DNA from 3 places in the Mesorhizobium sp. WSM1386 genome. Region 3 is predicted to be linked to each of the others. Evidence: predicted binding sites of a transcription regulator. Region 3 holds the regulator's gene; each other region holds the start of a gene.

Region 1 (2,267 bases), 1.5 Mb from region 3:
CCAGCGGCGGCCTCTTCGAAACGTTCTGCCTTGAGGACTGGCGCCAGCGTGCCGTCGCCGTAGATCATGCGGCCGGCGCGGAAGGTGGCGCGGACACGTGCCACCGGCTGGCGGTCGGCAACCACCAGGTCGGCCAGAAGCCCCGGCTCGATGGCGCCGCGATCGGTGAGCCCGAGCGCCGCGGCCGGGTTGGCGCTTGTCAGCGCGGCCGCCGCTGCCAGGCCGCCGTCGCGCACCTGTGCCAGGCCAAGCACGGCCGGCAGGATCGAGGCCGGATGGTAGTCGCTGGCCAGCATGTCGAGCAATCCCGCCTCATAGGCCCGCCGGGCGGAAAGATTGCCGGAATAGGAAACTCCGCGCAGTGCGTTGGGCGCGCCCATTGCGGTGTGCATGCCGAGCCGGCGGGCTTCCTGCGCCGCTTCGAGCGTCACCGGGAATTCGCTGAGCACGGCGCCCAGGCCATGGACCAGTTCCACTTTTTCCAGGGTGTCGTCGTCATGCGAGGCAAGCACGATGCCGCAGGCGCGGGCGCGGGCCGACAGATCCTGCAGCGCGTTGAGTACATCGCCCTGGCCCTCGCGGCCGGCCATCCGCTGTCCGACGATCTCGGAGGCCATGGCAACGGACATGCCACGCTCCTTGGCGATGCGGGCGATGTAGAGTTCGACGTCGCGGTATTGTCCCTGGCCGGGCGTGTGGTCCATCAAGGAGATGAGGTGCAGCTTGCCTGCATCCATCAACCTTTGCAGCTTGGCGATCGCGGGCGTGAAGGTGACCTCGAACCGGGCATGGATGCGGTGGTCGACAAGCAGATCGTCCTTCATCCCGGCAATGGTCTCGATGATATCGGATGTATGATCTTCCGAGCGCAGCACGCCGCTGGTGACGCTGGCGCCGATGAAGGAGAGCGCGGCATAGGCCGTCGTCACGCCGCAGGAGGCGAGCTTCTTGTCGAGTTCGGCAATGCCGATTTGCATCGGCACATGGACGCCGGTGCGCGGCTCGACTTCCTTCTCTACCATGTCGCCATGCATGTCGATGAAGCCCGGCAGGAGCAGGCGGCCGCCGCCCTCGATGTCGGCATTCTCGACAGGTTGGTCACGGATTTCGGCAATCCGGCCGTTTTCGATCCTGACAGCGCCATTGGCAACGACACGGTCACGCAGGACAATTTCGAAGTCACTCAGCCACATGTCATGTCTCTTGCAAGTGGTTTCAGGGTGGGAAGTGGTTTCAAGGTGGATTTCGCTGATGACAAGGTCGGCGACATTTTCGGGTGATGGAAGACGCCGATCATGGCGACGGTTGCCGCCGCTTCGATCGATCTCTCCAGGACAACCCTATGTTTTCTAGTTCACCCGAATGCCGGTTTCCATTTGATTTTTATGACATTTACATGAAGGCGGAATAGGTGATGCGCGCGCCCGGAGCCTACTTTTAACCTGCGCGGTCAGGAATAGCACCAAGACCGGCACCGCGGACAGCAGGCTGGCGGCCATCAACGGATCAGCGAGCGCGTGCAGCTTTCGAGCGTGCTGCTGCATGCGGCCAAAGCCAAGGTGAACGGCTGCTTACGCGCCCAGGATGAAATCGGCGCAGCGGTCGGCGATCATGATCACGGGCGCGTTGGTGTTGCCGCTGATCAGGCGCGGCATGATCGAGGCGTCGCAGATGCGCAGGCGCGGTACGCCGCGCACGCGCAATTGCGGATCGACCACCGCGCCGTCGTCGGTGCCCATCCGGCAGGTACCGCAGGGGTGATAGACGGTCTTGGCGTGTTCGAGGATGTGGTCTGTAATCGTCTGGTCGGAAAGATCCGCATCGTTACCCGGCGACAGTTCCTCGGCGATCACGGCCTGCAGGGCAGGCTGGCGCAGGATATTGCGGGCAATCTTCATGCCGACGAGCAGCAGAGCGAGATCATGGGGATCGGACAGGAAGCCGGTGGTGAAGCGGATCGGGTCGGCGGCGTCACGTGAGCGCAGGCCGACCGTGCCGCGCGACTTTGGCCGGAGAACACAAGGGTTGAGCTCCATGCCGTGGCGCTCGATCGAACCGTGCTCGGCGCTTTCGATCATCACCGGCAGGACGTGGAACTGGACATCGGGCCGGCCGTCGCCATCGGTGTCGAAGAAGCCGCCGCTCTCGACCACGTTGGAGGTCAGCAGGCCGCTGCGAAACATCAGGTACTGGATGCCGTGGCGCAGCGCCTTCAGGCCGCGGTCCTGCCCGAGCAGCGAGATCGGTTGGCGTGTCAATGCATAGGC
Region 2 (2,267 bases), 2.9 Mb from region 3:
TGCCGCCGAATTCGGGCGAGAACATATAGCCCGAGCGCAACGCCCGCACATTGGGAATGGGGTCCGGCGTGATGGTTACCCCGGGCAGTTTGGTCGGATCCCAGAACGATTCGCTCATGACGACGATGATGTCCGGTTTCTCGGCGGGCACGGAGGCTGTCACCGCTGGCCTCTCGATCGCTGCGATCGCCTTGTCGGAATAGCCGGCCGGCGCCGAGACATGCGCCATCGGCACGTTGAGCGCGAAGGCGAGCGCAAAGCCGTTGGAGGCGTAGTTTTCCTTCTGGTCCCACATGATCGGAATGATCTGCAGCCGGTCCCTGGTCCACGAGAAGGTGGCGTAGTCCATGATTGAGACAAAGAAGGCGAGCAGCGGAACCGCCAGCGTCAGCCGGGCGAGGCGGCCCTTTCGGCTGAGTGCGAGGACCTTGCGGCGCCACAGCCGCCAGCCATAGACGAGCAGCGACAGGCCGGCGACGATGCCGACGACCATGGCGAGCGCGGTCATTGGCCGGTCGCGCACCAGCAATGGCAGCAGGGCGACGATCTGGCGGGCGTAGAGGAAATCCGTCGGATAGAGCGGATCGCCGAGATAATGCGACTTCTGATGGCCGACAAAGGCTAAAGACAGGGTCAGCGGAGCCACGATCATCAGGCTCTGGTGGCTACGGCCGAGCACGGCGTCGAGGCCGATCAGGATCAGCGCGAACACGACGATCGTGGTCCAGCCCGGCTTGAGCGGCTGCAGGAAGAAAGAGACGGTGCCGGCGAAATCACCGCGCACGATCAGTTCGATGGCGAACACCAGGATGGCCGCGATCGCCAGGCTGATCAGCCCGTAACGGACAACCGGCCATCTCCGGCCCGGCAGGTAGCCGGTGGACGGATCGTCTTCCAGGAATTGCGGCACGGCTTTACCGCTACGTTTCGAACTCTTTGTCACTTCAACTTCCCCACCCAGCGACAAACACGTCACTCGATTGTCATATAATTGTCACGCAAAGCTAGCGCCTGTGGCGGAAATAAGAAGAGCCAGCAAACGATTCGTGAGCGGTTTTCATCAGGAGTGATCGCCAAAAAGCCTTTGGGAACAGGCACTCGGCGGTTGACGAAGCCGCCCGGCAGGGGCGAACTGGACTTGACTTGGCGGCCTGCCTTGCGTCACAGGCAAGAAAAACCCGCCTATCAGGCAAGCAAAACCAGCCCTTGGGAGCCTCGCATGGCCGTCGCATTCACCTTTCCGGGACAAGGCAGCCAGGCTGTTGGCATGGGCAAGGATCTCGCCGATAGCTTTCCCGAGGCGCGCAGGGTCTTCCAGGAAGTCGACGACGCGCTCGGCGAAAACCTGTCGAAGCTGATCTGGGAAGGTCCCGAAGAGGCCTTGACGTTGACGGCCAACGCACAGCCGGCGCTGATGGCGGTATCGCTGGCGGCCATCAGGGCGCTGGAATCGCGTGGGTTCTCGCTGAAGGACAAGGTCGCCTATGTCGCCGGCCATTCGCTGGGCGAATATTCGGCGCTGGCCGCCGCGGGCTTCGTTTCCGTTGGCGATGCCGCGCGGCTGCTGCGCATTCGCGGCAACGCCATGCAGGCGGCGGTACCTCCCGGGAAGGGCGCCATGGCGGCGATCATCGGACTGGAGCAGGCGGATGTCGAAGCTGCCTGCGCTGAAGCGGCCAAAGGGTCTGTCTGCCAGGTCGCCAACGACAATGGCGGCGGCCAATTGGTCATCTCCGGCGCCAAGGCCGCGGTCGAGCTGGCCGCCAGGCTTTGCACCGAAAAGGGCGCCAAGCGGGCGCTGATGCTGCAGGTCTCGGCACCTTTTCATTCGGCGTTGATGACGCCGGCCGCGGAGATCATGCGCGACGCGCTCGCCAAAGTGGCCAAGGCCGCACCGGTGGTTCCGATCGTCTCGAACGTCTCAGTCACCCCGACGAGCGACCCGGACGAGATTTCGCGGCGCCTGGTCGAGCAGGTGGTCGCCCGCGTGCGCTGGCGCGAGACCGTCGAATGGTTCGGCGCCAACGGCGTCACCGCGCTCTACGAGATCGGCGCCGGCAAGGTGCTGTCGGGGCTGGCGCGGCGCATCAACCGCGACATCGCCACCGCGTCGGTGGGGAGTTCCGCCGAGGTCGAAACAGCACGAGCGGCACTCGTATAATCGGATGCCATTTGACCCCACCCGTGCGAAGGGTGTCCTCTTCTCAATCAGGAGACAAAAATGTTCGAATTGACCGGCCGCAAGGCGCTCGTTACCGGGGCATCGG
Region 3 (2,267 bases):
CGCGCGCCAGCGCGAGCTGGACGACCGCGCCATCACGCTGATCGCCAAGCGCCAGCCGATGGCCGACGATCTGCGCCACGTCGTCGGCTCGATCCGCATGGCCGGCGATCTCGAACGCATCGGCGACCTTGCCAAGAACATCGCCAAGCGCGTCGGCACGGTCGGGCTCTCCGCCACGCCGCGCGACCTGTCGCACTCCATCGACGCGATGGCGCAGCTGGTGCTGATCCAGGTTCAAGGTGTCATCGAGGAATATGCGGCGCGCGATGCCGCCGCACTGGCCAAGCTGCGCGCCGACGACGAGCGTATCGACGTCAAATACACTTCGGTGTTCCGAGAACTGCTGACCTACATGATGGAAGATCCGCGCAACATCACCGCCTGCACGCATCTTCTGTTCTGTGCCAAGAACCTCGAACGCATCGGCGACCACGTGACCAATATCGCCGAGAATGCGTATTATGTGCTGACCGGCACGCAGCTGCCCGCCAATCGCCCGAAGCAGGACGAAACCGCGATGTCGGCGCCGGCGGCATAGCAGGGGTGACCAGCCGATGATCGCGCCACGCATCATGGTGGTGGAGGATGAGGAGCCGCTAGGGGTGCTGCTCCGCTACAATCTGGAATCGGAAGGCTACCAGGTCGAGGTGGTGACGCGCGGCGACGAGGCGGAGATCCGCCTGCAGGAGAACGTGCCCGACCTTCTGGTGCTCGACTGGATGGTGCCGGCGGTGTCCGGCATCGAACTCTGCCGGCGCCTGCGGATGCGGCCCGAGACCGAGCGGCTGCCGATCATCATGCTGACCGCGCGGGGCGAGGAGAGCGACCGCGTGCGCGGCCTGTCGACCGGCGCCGACGACTATCTGGTCAAGCCGTTCTCGACGCCGGAATTCATGGCACGCGTCAAGGCGCTGCTGCGCCGCGCCAAACCTGAAGTGCTGTCCAGCGTGCTCAAGGTCGGCGATATCGTGCTCGACCGCGAATCGCACCGCGTCTACCGCAAAAAGAGCGAGATCCGGCTCGGACCGACCGAGTTCCGCCTGCTCGAATTCATGATGCGCCATCCCGGCCGCGTGTTCTCGCGCAGCCAGTTGCTCGACAATGTCTGGGGCGAGACGATCTACATCGACGAGCGCACCGTCGACGTGCATGTCGGGCGGCTGCGCAAGGCGGTCAACAATGGCCGCATGCCGGATGTGATCCGCACGATTCGTGGGGCGGGCTACGCGATCCGGGAAGATTAGGTTCTTCGGCGCGGAAGGTTAGACAGTCGGATTTCGTGCTTAAGCCGGATCGCTTTACCTTGGCGATTCGCGAAAACGTCCATTGCTTCGTCCTCCACGGGCGGAGCAAGGAGCGAAGCGACGCGGCGTAGACCCGAGGATCCATGCCGCGACTTCGAAGCGTTGCCTCGGTGCGGAATTCTGCTCCGCTGCACTCCGTGGCCAAGGTCGCGGCATGGATCCCAGGGTCTCCGCGACGGAGCTTCGCTCCTGCTCCGCCCAGGGATGACGAAGTCGTGAGGCTTTGTCCAACCCACGGGTGTTACGATGGCTTCGATTTCACGCCACGTTCTTCCCAGCGGCGCCCCCTCTCGCCTGCGCGCCTGGCGCGAAAATTTCCTGGTCGACGAAGGTCAGAGCGCGCATGGCGCAGCCTTCGCGGATCAGCGGCAGTTCGTTCGGCTCGGTGTCGAAGGAGATCGATTCCGAGTGCTGGCCACCGGCGGTCCGGGCAATCGCCTCGCGCAAGGCCGGCTCGATCAGGTCGAAGGCGGCGGCGCTGACGCCGACCATGGCGACGGGGGCGGGATCGATTAGCGCGAACAGGCTGCCCAGGCCATAGCCGAGCGCCTCGCCGGCCTTGCGATAGGCCTGGCGCTCCGGGCCGTCCTTGTCGCGCGCCGAGGCCGCCAGCGTCCGCATGTCGGCGTCGCTGACGTCGACCGGTTCGGTGTCCTCGCCAAGCTGCCTCGCATTGCGCCAGATAGCATAGTTGCCGGCATAGGCCTCGACGCAGCCGCGCCGTCCGCAGCGGCAGAGCGCGCCGCCCGGCCGGTGGATCATGTGGCCGAACTCGCCGCCCGAGGAGTGGGTGCCGGTGAACAGTTCGCCCTTCAGCACCAGGCCCATGCCGATGCCATGCGACAACAGGATGGCGATGAAGTCGTCGCGGTAGCGCTCGGGATCGCGCCAGCGCAGCGCCACCGCCATCATGTTGCAGTCGTTTTCCATGGTGGCGGGGATGCCGAACTCGGCTTCGAATAT

What was found. The regulator PhoB, encoded in region 3, activates phosphate uptake and scavenging genes when phosphate is short. The targets are predictions, from matches to a motif close to TGTCATNNANCTGTCAT.
Region 1: a site for PhoB is predicted at 1,386-1,402, ahead of AC0NIH_RS14015 (alpha-D-ribose 1-methylphosphonate 5-triphosphate diphosphatase). Genes of this name have one in related genera too.
Region 2: a site for PhoB is predicted at 982-998, ahead of AC0NIH_RS25725 (LTA synthase family protein). Genes of this name have one in related genera too.

What each region holds. Positions count from the first base shown of each region.
Region 1 is NZ_CM148373.1:2,873,058-2,875,324, forward strand. Features, by position in the region: gene AC0NIH_RS14015 (alpha-D-ribose 1-methylphosphonate 5-triphosphate diphosphatase) at 1-1,193, opposite strand, end outside; gene AC0NIH_RS14020 (GMC family oxidoreductase) at 1,572-2,267, opposite strand, start outside.
Region 2 is NZ_CM148373.1:5,219,919-5,222,185, reverse strand. Features, by position in the region: gene AC0NIH_RS25725 (LTA synthase family protein) at 1-967, opposite strand, end outside; gene fabD (ACP S-malonyltransferase) at 1,220-2,161, shown strand; gene fabG (3-oxoacyl-[acyl-carrier-protein] reductase) at 2,222-2,267, shown strand, end outside.
Region 3 is NZ_CM148373.1:1,411,510-1,413,776, forward strand. Features, by position in the region: gene phoU (phosphate signaling complex protein PhoU) at 1-538, shown strand, start outside; gene phoB (phosphate regulon transcriptional regulator PhoB) at 555-1,244, shown strand; gene AC0NIH_RS06925 (ROK family protein) at 1,563-2,267, opposite strand, start outside.